4 regions of the Priestia sp. YIM B13552 genome follow, and region 2 is predicted to be linked to each of the others. Evidence: riboswitches for the same ligand, from Rfam matches in the RefSeq annotation. Region 2 holds a riboswitch; each other region holds the start of a gene.
What was found. Region 2 has a riboswitch for S-adenosylmethionine ahead of mtnK (S-methyl-5-thioribose kinase). Riboswitches for the same ligand answer to the same signal wherever they lie in the genome.

Region 1 (4,292 bases), on a different contig from region 2:
GAGCTGCTAAAACACTTTATCAATTTACTCAGTACGTCAAATCAAAGCAAATTCCCATCCAGGTATTTGCTCCTGAATTTGCTCATGATCAGTCATTTTCAACGTATGTTCACCGTTCGCCCAGCATGCCGTTTTTTCTTTATCCAAACAGCCGCTTTTCATTGCCAAACGTTCTAAAAATTAAAAAGCAGCTGCAGGAATTCAATCCTTCTATTATTCATTTGGCCACTCCTTTTACAATGGGGCTTTGCGGCTCCTATTACGGGAAAAGATTAGGTGTTCCTCTTGTCGGCTCTTATCATACCAATTTTGATGATTATTTATCTCACTATGAACTTGAAAAAATGCGTATACCACTGCAAAAATATATGAAATGGTTTTATAAACCTGTACAAAAAATATTCGCTCCCTCTGAAGTGACCAAACAGCAGCTAGAAGAACAAGGGTTTCACAACGTAGCTATTTGGTCGCGAGGAGTAAATCATAAATTATTTCATCCCCACTATGACCGCTTTGATATTCGTATTAAATATAATATTAAAAAGCCCTACATTTTAACGTATGTAGGAAGATTAGCTAAAGAAAAGAACGCTGATTTTTTAATAAAAATCGCACGATCTCTACCGGATCATATCCGGCATCAAATTCACTGGGTTATTGTAGGAGACGGCCCTTTAAAAGAACAAATGCAGCAGCAAGCATCTGAGCATATGACATTTACAGGCTTCCTTGAAGGTAAGCAACTTGCTCATATCTATTCATCATCTGATTTGTTTGTTTTTCCTTCAGAAACAGAAACCTTCGGAAATGTTGTACTGGAGTCTCTTGCTTCTGGAACTCCTGTAGTGGCAGCAAATGCAGGAGGAGTTAAACAGATGGTTCAGCACGGGCGAAACGGCTACCTTTGCAAACCTCACTCCTTAGAAGAATTCAGTTCGGCTATTACAGATTTACTCGATGATTTGCATCAGCGGCTTCACTTTGGCCATGCAGCGAGGCAATACGCTCTTACTCAATCATGGGACGCCATTTTTCAGCATTTGCTTTCAGAATATGAAGGTGTCGTAGAAAAATCTGCTGCAGGTATTCAATGGGCATAAAAAAAATCTCCGTTTTCACGGAGATTTTTTTATTATTTAGCTAAAGCTTGAGTTTTTAATGCTTCCGCTTTGTCTGTGAACTCCCAAGGAAGCTCCACATCCGTACGACCAAAGTGGCCGTAAGCTGCTGTTTGCTTATAAATTGGGCGACGTAAATCAAGCATTTTAATGATGCCTGCTGGACGTAGGTCAAAGTTTTTGCGTACTACGTCTACTAGTACTTCTTCAGAAACTTTTCCTGTACCGAATGTATCAATTGAAATAGATACTGGTTGTGCAACACCAATTGCATATGCTAGTTGTACTTCACATTTATCAGCAAGATCAGCTGCTACAATGTTTTTCGCAACATAACGAGCTGCATAAGCTGCTGAACGGTCTACTTTTGTTGCGTCCTTACCAGAGAATGCACCGCCGCCGTGACGAGCATATCCGCCGTAAGTATCAACGATAATTTTACGACCAGTTAAACCAGCATCTCCTTGAGGACCGCCGATTACGAAACGTCCTGTTGGGTTAATGAAATACTTTGTATTTTCATCAATTAACTCGTTTGGAACAACTGGATTAATAACATATTCTTTTAAGTTACGTTGAATTTGCTCTAACGTTACTTCTGGGTGATGCTGAGTTGAAATAACAATTGTATCGATGCGAACAGGTTTGTTGTTTTCATCATATTCAACTGTTACTTGTGTTTTACCATCCGGGCGAAGGTAAGGAAGAATTTCTTCTTTACGTACTTCTGTTAGACGGCGAGCAAGTTTATGAGCTAATGAAATTGGAAGAGGCATTAATTCTTTTGTTTCGTTACATGCATAACCAAACATTAACCCTTGGTCTCCAGCTCCGATTGCTTCGATTTCTTCATCTGACATTTGACCTTCACGTGCTTCTAACGCTTGGTCTACACCAGCAGCGATATCAGCTGACTGCTCGTCGATAGATGTTAATACTGCACAAGTTTCAGCATCAAAACCGTATTTTGCACGAGTATAGCCAATTCCTTTAATTGTTTCACGAACTGTTTTAGGAATATCCACGTAAGTAGAAGTTGTAATTTCACCACTTACTAAAACTAAACCAGTTGTTACGCTTGTTTCACAAGCAACACGAGCATTTGGATCCTTTGCTAGGATAGCATCAAGAATTGAGTCAGAAATTTGGTCACAAATTTTATCGGGATGTCCCTCTGTAACAGATTCTGACGTGAACAGACGACGTTGTGTTGACATCAGTTTTCCTCCTTATAAATACGATACATTGTGATACGGTACTCATTCCCTTATTTTCATTACACGTTAAAAAATATAAAAAAACCTTTCCTTGTATCGAGGAAAGGTATCAAATTCTACATAAGCCTTTCACTCTTATCGATCAAGGTTGTGCCCTTGCATCAGGTTAGCACCTTATCGTCTACACAAAAAAATGACGATGGTTGCTGGGTTTCATAGGGCCTGTCCCTCCACCAGCTCGGGATAAGAGAGTATCCGTTCAAGGACATATAATACATGAAAAAGCGCTTCACTGTCAACAACATTCAAATGGAAATCATCTCTTTATGTTTGAATCTGTTTTAATGTAACATACTCAAATTACGAAATAGTACATCTTATTAAGAATTATCACTAAGTTTGGTTAATAAGACAGATCAAAATGAGGCTTTCACTTAAAACAGCTTCACTTTTTTCGCTCCTAGCACATATACATGTGTCTAAAATAGGTATAACGTACATTTTTTTATAATACACAAACATTTTTAGTTAAATAGTATAGAATAATTAAATAAATGTGTTATACTAATTATAAATTTCAAACATTAATGAATAAATAATAGCTAAAAAAGGAAGGTAGTGCACATGAGTACTGTTGATATGTCTATCGAATTAAATGGTTTGCTTCAATTAAAAACAACAAAACACCAATTATCTGTTCCACAACTTGTTGAAAAAATTCTAGCTCGACGCGAAGGAACGCTGACTTCTACAGGTGCTGTGTCAGTCGAAACCGGAAAATATACAGGTCGCTCTCCTTTAGATAAATTTATTGTAAGCGATGCTGTGTCTTCAAAAACGGTTGAATGGGGACCTGTCAATCAGCCAATTTCTGCTCAGCGATTCGATGCGCTATACAAAAAAGTCTTAACTCACTTAAAGAAGCAGGATGAACTTTTTGTTTTTAATGGATATGCTGGAGCTGATAAAAAGTATCAGTTACCAATTCAAGTAGTTAATGAATTTGCATGGCACAACCTATTCGCTCAGCAGTTATTCATTCGCCCTTCAGCCGAACAAAAAACAAATGATGATGTGAAGCCGTTTACAATTGTAGCAGCTCCAACGTTCAAAGCTGATCCTGAAACAGACGGGACGAACTCTGAAACCTTCATTATTCTTTCGTTAGAGCGACGTATTGTGCTAATTGGAGGAACTGAATACGCTGGTGAAATGAAAAAATCTATTTTCTCAGTGATGAACTTCTTGCTTCCTCAAAACAATATTCTATCCATGCACTGTTCTGCTAACGTAGGAGAAGAAGGTGACGTTGCATTATTCTTTGGTTTATCTGGAACGGGTAAAACAACGCTTTCTGCTGATGCAAACCGTCGTTTAATCGGAGATGACGAGCACGGTTGGTCAAGCTCTGGTGTATTTAATATTGAAGGAGGATGCTACGCGAAGTGCATTCAGCTTTCCGAAGAAAAAGAACCCCAAATTTTCAATGCAATTCGCTTCGGCGCCGTACTGGAAAATGTAGTGTTAAATCAAAATACGAAAGTAGCAGATTACAATGATAATAGTTTAACAGAGAATACTCGTGCCGCTTATTCAATTGACTCTATTGATAATACAGTATTACCAAGCGTTGCTGGGCACCCTACAGCTATTGTCTTTTTAACTGCCGATGCTTTCGGCGTCTTGCCTCCAATCAGCAAGCTTACAAAAGAACAAGCGATGTACCATTTTCTGAGCGGATACACTAGTAAGTTAGCTGGAACAGAGCGCGGCGTAACATCGCCACAGGCTACTTTCTCTACATGCTTTGGTGAGCCTTTCTTACCTCTTGCTCCAACAACTTATGCAGAAATGCTAGGAAAGAAAATCGATGAACATAATGTAAATGTCTACCTTGTAAATACTGGATGGACCGGCGGTGAATACGGCGTGGGAGAACGAATGAAGTTAAGTTACA
Region 2 (4,292 bases):
GTCAGCAGTCCTACGCGCACATAGCCTTCACCATATGTTCCAAAGCCTACTCCAGGCGCCACTACAACGTGAGCTTTTTCGAGAAGTAAATCTGAAAACTGTTCAGAAGTATATCCTTCAGGAACTTTTAGCCATGCAAAAAAGGAGCCCGCTGGAGATGTAACATCCCAACCAATTTCTCGAAGCCCTTGAATAAAGGTATTGCGTCTAGATTCATAGCGCTTAACTAAATCATTCACACATTGTTGAGATTCTAACAGAGCTGCGGCTGCTGCCTCTTGAACCGCCCCAAAGAGACTGACATACATATGATCTTGAAGAAGATTAATAGCTTCTACAACACTTTCATTTCCTACAGCAAATCCAACTCGCCATCCCGCCATGTTATACGTTTTAGAAAGAGTATAAATTTCAATTCCCGTCTTTTTTGCACCAGGAGTCTGTAAAAAACTGATTGGCTTTTTGCCATCAAATCCAATTGCTCCGTAGGCAAAGTCGTGTACCACACAAATATCGTGCTTGGCAGCAAACGCCACGGTGTCTTCAAAAAATTCTGCCGTTGCCACTGCACCAGTAGGATTATTCGGATAGTTTAAAAACATGAGCTTTGCCTGTTCTTTAGCACGTTCACTTATCTCTTCGTATACGGGTAGAAAATGATTTTCAGCCGTGAGCGGCATCACTTCCATCTTTGCCTTTGCAAGCTCTACTCCAGACCAGTAATCAGGATATCCAGGATCGGGAACCAGCACCGTATCTCCAGGGTTTAATAAGCACTGCGGGATTTCTACAAGTCCACCTTTCCCGCCAAACAAAATAGCTACTTCTTTTTCAGGATCCACATCAACGCCATATTCTCGTTTATAAAAAGTCGCAACGGCCTCTTTTAAAAACTGGTGCCCCCGAAATGGAGAATATTTATGATGCATAGGATTAGCACTTGCTTTTTGCAGTGTTTCTACAATATGTGAAGGAGTAGGCTGATCGGGATTTCCCTGCCCTAAGTTAATAACGTCGTGCCCTTGGGCCATTACTTTTCCTACCTTGCCTACAAGTGATGCAAAAAATTGTTTTGGTAAACTTTTTAATAGTTCCGATTGCTCAAATTGTTTCATCATCGCACACCTTCTCAAAAAATTCTTGAAATTCTAGTCACAAATAATATATTGTAATACTCAACTTGTAAAGTCATTTTTTTCAACTACTAAAAAAAGGACGGATGATAAAGTGAGTGTAAAAATTACGTGTTTGCAGCTTGATATTGCGTTTGGAAACCCAACTAAAAACCGAAAATATATCGAACAAAAAATGACGGAAGCCCTGAAAGAAAACCCTGATATCCTTGTGCTTCCTGAGCTATGGGATACAGCTTATGATTTGACTCGGCTAGACGAAATTGCAGATGATGAAGGGCAGCAAGCCAAGCAATTAATCTCTCAGTTTGCTAAAACAAACGAAGTAAATATTGTGGCAGGTTCGATTGCGAAAAAAACAGAGCAAGGTGTCACGAATACGATGTATATTTTTGACCGAAAAGGTCGTGAAGTATCACAATACAGTAAACTGCACTTATTTAAATTAATGGATGAACACCTGTATTTAGAAGCAGGAACAGCAAAAAATCTTTTTACACTTGAACAGTCACTGTGCGCAGGAGTTATTTGTTACGATATTCGTTTTCCAGAATGGATACGGGTTCATACTAGCAGCGGAGCAGAAGTCTTGTTTGTTGTCGCTCAGTGGCCGGCTCCAAGACTTGCCCACTGGAAAGCCCTGCTCATTAGCCGTGCAATCGAAAATCAATGCTATGTAATCGCGTGTAATCGTGTAGGCCAAGATCCTAATAACACATTTGCCGGACATTCCTTAGTCATCGATCCGTGGGGAGAAATAATCGCTGAAGCTGGCGATAGCGAAGAACTTTTAAGTGCTGACGTTAACCTGGAACTTGTAAAAGAAATTCGTAAACAAATTCCTGTCTTTACAGATCGCCGTACAGAATTTTATTAATTATGTATTGACAGCCGTTTTTTTGCATGATACGATTTTCACCAGATATCATAAAATATTCAAACAAATCAAAATTGAATAAGTAATCGTACTCTTATCAAGAGTTGGCTGAGGGATTTGGCCCTGTGAAGCCCAGCAACCGACCGTCATTCCATCCTAAGATGGATCACACCCGTAAAACATGTTTTACAAAGGCACGGTGCTAATTCCAACAGAAAGTAATTTTTTCTGGCAGATAAGAGGTTTGAACACTACAATCAAGCCTCTTTCCAACGAAAGAGGCTTTTATATTTTCTAAAATTATAAAAGCCTCCATATATTCTTAAACCTATTAACTTAGTAAACAAATCAGTTTAATAAACTATGGAGGGATTCCGATGTCAACAACAAAAACAGAGAAGTATCAGCCTTTAACAGAAATTTCAGCAATCAAACTTGTGAAAAAGCTAGGTCTTTTTGATGCTACAGAAGCACTGACTGCCCGTGAAATTGGTGACGGTAACTTAAATCTCGTCTTTCACATCATAAATGATCAAACGAATAAATCCATTATCGTCAAACAAGCACTTCCCTATGCAAAAGTTGTAGGCGAAAGCTGGCCTCTATCCTTGAACCGTGCCACAATTGAAAGCAATGCGCTCAAGCAATTCGGTGCATTTACGCCAGAACTTGTTCCCGCTGTTTATTACCACGATGAAACGCTTGCTGTTACGGTCATGGAAGATCTGTCTCATTTAACGATTTCTCGTGCCGGACTTATTCAAGGTGAAAGTTATCCTCTGCTCTCACAGCATATCGGTTCTTTTTTAGGACATATTGCGTTCAAAACGTCTGATTTCGCCTTAAAGCCTCAGGATAAAAAAGAAGAAGTTGTTAAGTACAGCAACCCCGACTTATGCAATATTACGGAAGATTTAGTTTTTACAGATCCTTTTTTTGATATTGATACAAATGAATTTGAAAAAGCGCTGCGTCCTGATGTAGAAGAATTGTGGAATGATAGTGATGTAAAGCTACAAGCAGCAAAATTAAAATATAAATTTTTAACAAATGCGCAAACGCTAATCCACGGTGATTTACATACAGGCAGCATCTTTGCTAGCAGTCAAGAAACGAAAGTGATTGATCCAGAGTTTGCTTTTTACGGTCCGTTTGGATTCGATTTAGGGCAATTTGTTGCGAACTTATTTTTAAATGCTCTTTCTCGAGAAACAAATCGCGAACCGTTATTTGCACACATTACGAACACATGGAACGTATTCAAAGATACCTTTACTGCGCTTTGGCATTCTGAAAGCACTGAACCTTTCGCTAAAGATGAGCGCTTATTACATGAAATTTTAACGCAAACGTGGCAAGATGCTGTTGGATATGCAGGATGTGAAATCATTCGACGTACGATTGGCTTAGCTCACGTGGCGGACTTAGACGAAATTTCTTTAGAGGAAAGAAAAATTAACGCTAAACGTACTGCGTTAAAAATTGGACGCTATTTGCTTCTGCACCAACAAGACGTTTCACCAAATGAATTTGAACATTTACTTCGATAACGAATAATGTACACAATGAAAGGATCGGTATCAGCATGACAAATACACTATCACTTCCGCGCTCAGTGGAATGGAATGAATCATATATTACTTTATTAGATCAGCAGCAGCTTCCTGGCAAAGTTGAATATATTAAGCTGCAAACCATTAAAGACGTATGGGATGCTATCACTACCTTGAAAGTACGCGGAGCCCCTGCAATTGGCATTACGGCGGCTTTTGGTCTTGCTCTTTCTGCGCTTAGCTATGACACAGATTCAGTCAAGGAATTTAACAAAAAGCTAGCTCTTGATCAACAGTATTTAGCTAGTTCACGCCCTACTGCCGTCAATTTATTTTGGGCATTGGAGCGCGTAGCGAAAAGCGCTGAATCCGCTTCGTCCGTTAATGAAGCTAAAACAAAAGTTGTTCATGAAGCTATTCAAATTCAAGTAGAAGATGAAGAAACGTGCTACCGAATTGGAGATTATGCTCTTTCTTTATTTAAAAAGAAAGATAAAATCATGACAATATGTAATGCTGGTTCAATTGCTACAGCTTATTATGGAACAGCCTTAGCACCTTTTCACTTGTCTAAGCAGCGCGATATTCCGCTTGAAGTATTTGCCTGTGAAACAAGACCCGTTCTTCAAGGTTCTCGCTTAACAGCATGGGAACTTCAGCAGTCGGGAGTGGACGTTACGCTGATTACGGATAATATGGCCGCTCATACCATTAAAACAAAAGGAATTA
Region 3 (4,292 bases), on a different contig from region 2:
TCAAGCAGACTGGCTGATTTACGATTATCAATTGAATATTTATCAGAGATTTCTTTTGCTAACGGACCTGCTGTAATAATTGAAATCGTGTTATTAGCCGTCGCTAAATTAGTTAAACTTACTAGTCCAGCGATGCTGAATTCGCCGCCTTTTTTTGTTTGAATGCGTCGTGTTAATAAATTCAATAAGAACTGAATACCGCCGTTATAGCGAATAAGCTCAACCATTCCGCCGATTAGCAGAGATAAAATAATTAACTCTGACATTCCGCCAATACCTTCTGTCACAGTTTTAGCAAGAGAAGAAAGCGTGTAGCTTCCGTCAGCTAATCCAATCACGCCGGCTAGCACAATTCCTCCAGTTAAAATACTTAATACGTTTGCACCAAATATGGCAGCAACCAGTACGCCGACATAAGGCAAGATTTTAAACCAGCTAAAATCTTTAATTTCTACTGATGACGTATTGCCTAGCGTCATTACAAGCAATAAAATTACCGTAACAATCGCTGCAGGAAGGACAATAAAAAAGTTTACTTTTAATTTATCTGACATATTTGTTTTTTGCGTACGAACTGCTGCAATGGTCGTATCAGAGATTACGGATAAATTATCTCCAAACATTGCACCACCAACAACGGCAGCAATTGCTAATGTAATGGATACATGCGCTTGCTCACTGATTCCTACAGCGATAGGCCCTAGCGCAGCGATTGTTCCCATTGACGTTCCCATCGAAATTGAAATGAATGCGCCAATAACAAAGATTCCGACTACCACTAAGCTTTGCGGAAGCACAGACAGAGCTAAGTTTACCGTTGAATCAACAGCTCCCATGCCTTTAGCAACTTGAGAAAAAGCACCTGCTAAAATAAAAATAAGCACCATAATAATGATATCAGGATGCCCTGCTCCTTTAGCAAAACGCTCCACTTTTACATTAAGTGAATCTTTACGATTCATAGCCAGGGCCACAATGGCTGCAATAATAATGGCTACTAATACAGGAAGCTTATAAAAATCTCCCGTTATAATTCCTGATCCGACAAACAGGACTAAAAAGACGCCCAGCGGTAACAGCGCCCAGCCGTTTCCTTTTTGTTGTTCCATTCTTAACACCTCTTGTTTACGTAATAAAAAAAGACCTCTTCTTATTGATAAGAAGAGGTCTCTTATTTGTATCATAAGATTACCCTTCTCATCTTCCAAACGAAACATCGTCTGCTGGATTTGGCACCGCACTGCGTACAGCCAGTTGCCGAGACATCATAGGGCCAGTCCCTCCGTCTCTCTTGATAAGAAGTTTATAGTTGTTTTAAAAATAGTCTTTCACTACTGTAATCTCTTTTTATTTAATTGTCAAATGCTATTTTAGAAAAATATATAGTGCGAAAATTCTCACATCAATTAGCTACGTCTCGTTTTAAAAACGCTGCCCAAGCTACGCCCATAAAGAAGACAAAATGGGCAACTAAGATGAAAATGGAAAATGGAATCGTCATGCCGTCAAACAACGGCTTCATTCCGTCCATATACTGCACAAAGTTCGTGTTGGCAAATAATAAAAATTTCCCCCACCATAAACCTAGCTCTGATACCAGTCCTGTTACAGCTTTCGCGCCGATACTTACGACAATAGCTAGACTGGAAGCAAGCGCGCTGTTTCTAAATAAAGACGACAGCATGAATGCAAACGTCATCATCATAAACGTTTCCATATACGCACTGTCATACGTAAGCGTAATGTTTTTAAGCAGCTGTGCATCTCCTTCTAGACTGGTAAAGCCAAAGAACAATGCTCCCCATACAAATGAAAAAAGCAAATAGCTCAGTAAATAATATAAGCTAATTAAAATGAGAGTTAGGTACTTGGATGCTAAAATCGTTGAACGTCTAGCAGGGCGAATTAAGAGAAGCTTAATGGTACCTGCTTCAAACTCTTTTGCAACCATTGACCCTCCAACAGCAAGCGCGAAAAATTGAACGAGAATCAGCATACCTGAACTAAATGACAGGAAGTTCAAAATATTGTCTTCTGTTCCTGCACTGTTTGCTACTTTCTTCATTAACAGAGCCATACAAAGAGTTAAAATGCCGATTGTAATAAACGTGATTTTTGTACTTCTTTTGTGAAACCATTTCATGTGTTCATTTTGAATTAGCTTAAGCATGGTGCTCTCCTTCCGTAACGGACATAAACGAATCTTCAAGCGTCTCATACACAGGGGTAATTTGGTAGACTAAAATATCGCTGTCCACTAATTTTTTATTCACAGCTGGAATTTGCTCTTTTACAATCGCCACGTCGATACTATGTGATCTCATCGTTACTTCAAATTGTTGTGATAAAAGATCCGCTGCTTTTTGCGCATCAGACACTTCAAATTCTACGTACATTCCTTGATCTTGACGATTTGGAGATAAATCTTGAACGGCTTTTAACTCACCGTCTTGAATAATGCCAACGCGATCACATAATGCTTCTACTTCTTTTAATAAGTGGCTCGCGATTAAAATTGAAATTCCTTCTTCCCTGCAAAGCGTTTGTAAATATGTACGAAATTCTCTCATTCCCGCTGGATCTAGACCATTGGTTGGCTCGTCTAGTAAAAGCAATGCAGGCTTATGTAAAATAGCTTGAGCTACTCCTAAACGCTGTCTCATCCCAAGAGAATACGTCTTCACTTTTGCATGAATGCTGTTTTCAAGCTTTACTAAAGTAATCACTTCATCCAAGCGTTCTGATGTGATCCCTTCATGCATATTCGCAAAGTGTTTTAAATTTTGATAGCCCGTCAGATAATCATAAAACTCAGGGTTCTCAATAATCGCGCCAATTGATTTCATAGCTGATGTAAACTGTTCCTTTAAAGGAAACCCATTGACGGTAATTGTCCCTTTTGTTTCTTTAATGAGTCCTACGACGGTACGAATTAGCGTTGTCTTTCCAGATCCGTTTGGACCAAGCAATCCAAAAATCTCACCGCGCTCAACCGATAAGGATACATCATGCAAAATGGTTTTCTTCCCAATTACTTTACTGACATGATCTACTTGTAGCACTGTTTCTGTCATCATGTACATCCTTTCTTTAATTAGCAATACGCCTTCTATTGTTTCTCTTTTTTAACTATTTGTCTACTATAACCTTATTTTTGGAAAAGCAGCCCATTCAAATCATTCGTATTATCCGCTTACATTTGATAAAATAAAACAAATCTTAGTTAGAGGAGGACTTCTACATAATGAACTTAACCGTATACCTTGCCGGGCAAATTCACGATAACTGGCGAGACGAAATTAAAAACCAAGCAGAACAATTAAACCTTCCCCTTACCTTTGTCGGTCCCATGACAGACCATGACCGCTCCGACAACATTGGAGAAGAAATTTTAGGAAAACAGCCTAACGCTGTCTTAAAAGATGAAGCTGCTTCTCAAATTAATAATTTACGTACGCAAGTACTCCTTAAAAAATCTGATGTGGTTATTGCTTTATTTGGCGAAAAATACAAGCAGTGGAACAGCGCAATGGATGCGGCGACAGCCATTGCATTAGATAAACCGCTAATTTTGGTTCGCCCTGAAAAACTGCACCATCCGCTTAAAGAACTGTCAAATAAAGCCCAAGTTGTAGTCGAAACGCCAGAACAGGCTCTTCAAGCATTAGCTTATATTTTTGAATAGCAAATAAGAGCTGTCGGTTCTGGACAGCTCTTATTCTTCATTTATCCCTCAAGCTCCTTACTGGGGGGAATATTTTTTAGCAAGCTCTAAGGCTATTCCTTTTAGTTTCTTTCATTTCCAACATCAAAACAAGCCAAATTGTACTTAGCTGCTCACTTTTTTGATCCTGACGTTCCATAATCTTTAATCATTAATTTTACATCATAGTTAATTGGAACTTCACTAAATGTTTGATCCCAATTGTCTTTAACCCTCATCCATACTCTGGGCCTTTTAATTCTCAATTGATTTCCGAACCCGGCCACATCGACTTTATATTCTTTTTGCATTTTTTCTACCGTGTTTTTTACGAGGTGCTCCACTTTTTTTTCTGAGTTTTTTTGCACCTTCTGTAAAAATTGATTTTTTAAAGGATTTCCTGAGACCACCCAATTTTCAGATAGCCTCCCCTCGGATTCAATATGCACATCGAAGGAGATGCTATTTCCTTTAACATGAGGTTCAATATGACTTTTCATGGATTCTATTTCGTATACAATCAGCTGACCGGTCTTTTTATCAAAGCTTTTCACTAGCCCGCCTTTCCCTTTTCCTGTGATCCAAGTCA
Region 4 (4,292 bases), 160 kb from region 2:
GCTGTAGATAAGGTGTTAAAAACGTGTTATCCACAATTGTAAGGAGATTGCGCTCCTTCGCCAAACTTGCTACTGCTTTAATATCCGTTACCTGTAAAAATGGATTTGAAGGGCTTTCGATATAAATAGCCTTCGTATCCTTTGTGATAGCTTCTTCAACTTTCTCAACCTTCGTTGTATCAACAAAAGTTGTTTTGATACCAAACTTTGAAAATAATCGTGTTAATACACGATATGTCCCGCCGTACGTATCATGTGAAACTAAAATTTCATCCCCCGATTCAAAAATAGATAACACCGATGAGATAGCAGCCATACCTGATGAAAAAGCAAAACCAGCGTATCCATTTTCTAGCTGAGCAATGGTGTTTTCTAAAGCCTCACGAGTTGGATTTCCTGAACGAGAATAGTCATAGCGGCCGTTGTTCGTCTCATCTTCTTGGTTAAATGTAGATACCTGATAAATAGGTACGTTAACCGCTCCAAAATGACCGTCAATTCCTGTATTTGCATGGATTAAGTTCGTACCAAATCTATGTTTATTATTGTTGGTATGCATCAAATGCCTCCTTCAAATCTTTAATTAAATCATCTGCGTGCTCAATTCCAACTGATAATCGCAGTAAACAGTTTGTTACTCCGACACGATTTCGAATTTCTTCCGGAATATCAGCATGTGTTTGACGAGCTGGGAATGTCATTAAACTTTCCACGCCTCCTAAGCTTTCTGCAAATGTAATAACTTTGACATTTTCTAAAAGTACTGACACGATGTCAGGGTGTGAGACAGCAAAAGAAATCATGCCTCCAAATCCAGTTGCTTGTTTCTTCATGATTTCATAGCCTGGATGTGTTTCAAGACCAGGGTAATACACTTTTTCCACGAGATCATGAGCAGTAAGCCAATTTGCAATTTTCAGTGCGTTTTCATTATGCTTTTCCATACGAAGGGCTAGCGTTTTAACACCGCGTAATAACAGCCAGCTATCCTGTGGACCTAAGATTGCCCCAGCTGCATTTTGATAAAAACGAATTTTCTCTCCTAAGCTACTACATCGAGCCACTACAAGACCAGCAACTACATCATTATGACCCCCAATGTATTTGCTTGCACTATGTATCACAATATCTGCTCCAAGCTCTAAAGGACGCTGATAATAAGGGGACATGAAGGTATTGTCAACGATAGTAAGCAAATCATGCTGTTTAGCTAACGAAATTGCTTCTGGCAAATCAGTCACGTGCATCATTGGATTCGTAGGTGTTTCAATAAATAAAGCTTTTGTGTTGGGACGAAGCGCATCTTTTACTTGCTCGAGATGGGCTGTGTTGACGTACGAAACAGTAATTCCTTGCTCTGAAAAAATTTCATTTAGTACTCGGTACGTTCCTCCGTATAAATCCTCTGATACAATTAAATGATCTCCGTTTTTAAATAGTGCTAAAACTGCCATTACACCCGCCATTCCTGAAGCGAATGCTACTCCTACTTCTCCTTTTTCCAAAGCAGCAATTGCTTCTTCCAATGCTGTACGAGTAGGGTTTGCCGTACGTGCATAGTCAAATCCTGTACTTTGCCCTAAAGCAGGATGAGCAAATGTTGATGCTTGGTAAATGGGTGTTGTAATAGAACCTGTTGAAGGATCACGACCTACTCCTGAACGAACTAATAAAGTTTCAATTTTCATCTATTTCTCTCCTTAACTCAAAATAAAAAACACTCTTCACAGATGGAAGAGTGTTCGTTTATACACGATTTCTCTCATCTGTTAGAACAATACTGATGTTCCACAGGAATTAGCACCGTTCAAATGAATGTTTCATTTGATGGTTGCCGGGCATCGCAGGGCCAGTCCCTCCGCCACTCTTGATAAGAGTTCTATATAATTGTTGGTGGTTAACGTTTGTTGTTAATAACTTTAATAAAGATTTTCTTTATTGTCAACATAATTTTCTAAAAAATTTAAATCATCTCATTTGTTTATTCAATATACCTGTCCTGATAAGCACATAAAAAAAAGAGACGAAAGCGAGGTCTCTTTTTCTAAGGCAAGTGTACAGATTTTACGTGAGCTAACTTCCAATACATACTTTCTCCATTTGCCGTAATTAGTTCAACAATATTATTAGAAACTTCTTTAAGTACGCCAATTTTTTCTGATTGATCCCCTAAATCTAATACGACCAGTTGATTTTCATATTTTTTAAGCTGCTCTTCAAAGTTTCTGACAAAAGGTGCAGAGGCGGGCCTTACTGGGAGCTCTTTGTCGCTTAAAGAATAAGGGGTTAACTCATTGCTGTAAGGAGTGAGCCATTTCAAATGATGCAGAGAAACAAAGACATTTTTATACACTGGAGAATAAAACACAAGATAATCATTCAGCACGCTTGTGATATAGCCATGCAATGATTTCCCTCCTGTTACATAAATTTCAATAAATTTCCCTTTTGCCTGCTGTAAAATATTACGATAAGAAATCCGCTGACTTTCTTCTATTAAATTCTCTTCTATTTCACGTAAAACCGTATAGTCTTCTTCAGATACTTCCCGCAAACCATGCATGTGTAAAAGAGGAATATACAAATAATCATGTCCATTATACAAAACCATAATATCTAATCCAAGATCAATAAGCCTGCCAACAAATGTCGTTTTACCTGAAATATCTAACTCCACAATTTTATTGATATAATGATTCATACTCATTCTCATTCTCCTCCTTTTTCCCATATGATAGAAAAGGTGCTTTATAAGCACCTTTTATGTTCCATTTCATCATGCTTTCCAACGATAATTTTTCGTTTTAATAACTTTCTCAGCCGGTGTTGAAGAGCGTGAACCCGTACGGCGTCTTCCCGAGCGATCACCTGTGCGTCCTCCCGTGCGGCGTCCTCGAGAACGATCGTCTGTGCGTCCACCCGTGCGGCGTCCTGTACGCCCACCTGTCCGGCTTCCCGTACGTCCGCCTGTGCGGCTTCCTGTACGTTCTCCCGTACGGCTTCCTGTACGCTCTTCTGTAGACTTTGCAGCTTCAGTCTCTCCATTTTCTTCTGTTTCTTCATTATTTTGATTGTTATCGTTTTGCTTAAAAGCCCCTTTTGCTCCTACACAAATGGTTTTAACGTGTCTTGGCTGTAAGCGTAATACTTGATTATTCTGCACAAGTGTAAATGTACCATTTCGGCTTTGTACTAACACGCCCTCTACAGCTTCAGGTCCTCCATTATTGATTGATACCCATTTATGAGAAAGGTGGGCAAAAAGATCGTTAAAGCTTTTGGATTTCATATATTCTGGTTCTTGGCTCACTACGAGTTCATTTGCAGATTGACTAGCTTGATCTCCATTGTTGTTTTGATATTCACTCACACTCTTAACGTGTTCAGTATTAATATAGATGACACCGTCGTCCTCTGTGAGTAATACTATATAAGCAGATTCAAATGAACCTAAGACATCAAGAAGCTGACCTGCTTTTTTCTCAGGTCCACCTTGGTTAACCTGCACATATTTAGTTTTCATTAATGATAAAGTTGTAGCAAAAGTTTTTCCTCGATATAATTCTAATTCTGCGCTAATTCCAGTAAACGTTTGTGCCGAATTTGACATAGTATCTTCAGTTATACTTTTTACATGCGCTAAGTGATAATATACAAGTGTATATTCTTGTTGATTATTATTTTGATTGTTTTGATTATTTTGGTTGTTATTTTCACCATCATTGTTATTATTGTTATTGTTGCTTTCCACTGCTAAGATTAAATAATCTGATTGCACGTCAACCAAATAACCTGTTTTAGATTCAGGTCCTCCACGATAAACGGTCACCACTCTTCCTTTTAGGGGTTTGAAGTGAGAAGAATAGCCTTTATCAGGCATTTGTATATTTCGGCTGCGTTTTTGGCTTGATTTTTGGCGCGGGTTTTGATTTTGCCCTTGTTCTTGGCCATAGTAATAGTTACTCATTGTTTTTCCTCCTTATTAGTTATCCTTATTGGTCATTCATACTGTATATATACGTATCATGTACAGCTATTGATTTCCTGCATTTGCCTATTATTAGCAAAATCCACTGTTGCCTATAAAGTGCCTATAAATCTATCTCTTTTTAAAGAGTCAAAAGGTTATTTTCAATATACGCTGTTCGTTCTTTTATAAAAGACAGCATAAATTCGGGTTCTTTATAAAATTGCTCCAAGTTATCTTTTACGTAAGGATCTTTTAATACATAAGGAGCAATATAATCATGCAGTTGATAAATGATTGGTTTCATGCATTCTATTGTAAATTG

Region 1: another riboswitch for S-adenosylmethionine. It lies ahead of metK (methionine adenosyltransferase); the one in region 2 lies ahead of mtnK (S-methyl-5-thioribose kinase).
Region 3: another riboswitch for S-adenosylmethionine. It lies ahead of ACFX40_RS15130 (Na+/H+ antiporter NhaC family protein); the one in region 2 lies ahead of mtnK (S-methyl-5-thioribose kinase).
Region 4: another riboswitch for S-adenosylmethionine. It lies ahead of ACFX40_RS01795 (trans-sulfuration enzyme family protein); the one in region 2 lies ahead of mtnK (S-methyl-5-thioribose kinase).

What each region holds. Positions count from the first base shown of each region.
Region 1 is NZ_JBHZOU010000002.1:1,140,926-1,145,217, forward strand. Features, by position in the region: gene ACFX40_RS11900 (glycosyltransferase family 4 protein) at 1-1,100, shown strand, start outside; gene metK (methionine adenosyltransferase) at 1,133-2,335, opposite strand; SAM riboswitch class I at 2,468-2,585, opposite strand; gene pckA (phosphoenolpyruvate carboxykinase (ATP)) at 2,960-4,292, shown strand, end outside.
Region 2 is NZ_JBHZOU010000001.1:518,250-522,541, forward strand. Features, by position in the region: gene ACFX40_RS02630 (pyridoxal phosphate-dependent aminotransferase) at 1-1,115, opposite strand, end outside; gene ACFX40_RS02635 (carbon-nitrogen family hydrolase) at 1,228-2,010, shown strand; SAM riboswitch class I at 2,102-2,252, shown strand; gene mtnK (S-methyl-5-thioribose kinase) at 2,388-3,560, shown strand; gene mtnA (S-methyl-5-thioribose-1-phosphate isomerase) at 3,596-4,292, shown strand, end outside.
Region 3 is NZ_JBHZOU010000003.1:593,025-597,316, forward strand. Features, by position in the region: gene ACFX40_RS15130 (Na+/H+ antiporter NhaC family protein) at 1-1,109, opposite strand, end outside; SAM riboswitch class I at 1,195-1,301, opposite strand; gene ACFX40_RS15135 (ABC transporter permease) at 1,403-2,170, opposite strand; gene ACFX40_RS15140 (ABC transporter ATP-binding protein) at 2,163-3,074, opposite strand; gene ACFX40_RS15145 (YtoQ family protein) at 3,245-3,685, shown strand; gene ACFX40_RS15150 (Ger(x)C family spore germination protein) at 3,838-4,292, opposite strand, start outside.
Region 4 is NZ_JBHZOU010000001.1:356,782-361,073, forward strand. Features, by position in the region: gene ACFX40_RS01790 (trans-sulfuration enzyme family protein) at 1-559, opposite strand, end outside; gene ACFX40_RS01795 (trans-sulfuration enzyme family protein) at 543-1,688, opposite strand; SAM riboswitch class I at 1,760-1,877, opposite strand; gene ACFX40_RS01800 (hypothetical protein) at 2,045-2,707, opposite strand; gene ACFX40_RS01805 (spore coat protein) at 2,777-3,880, opposite strand; gene ACFX40_RS01810 (CotH kinase family protein) at 4,110-4,292, opposite strand, start outside.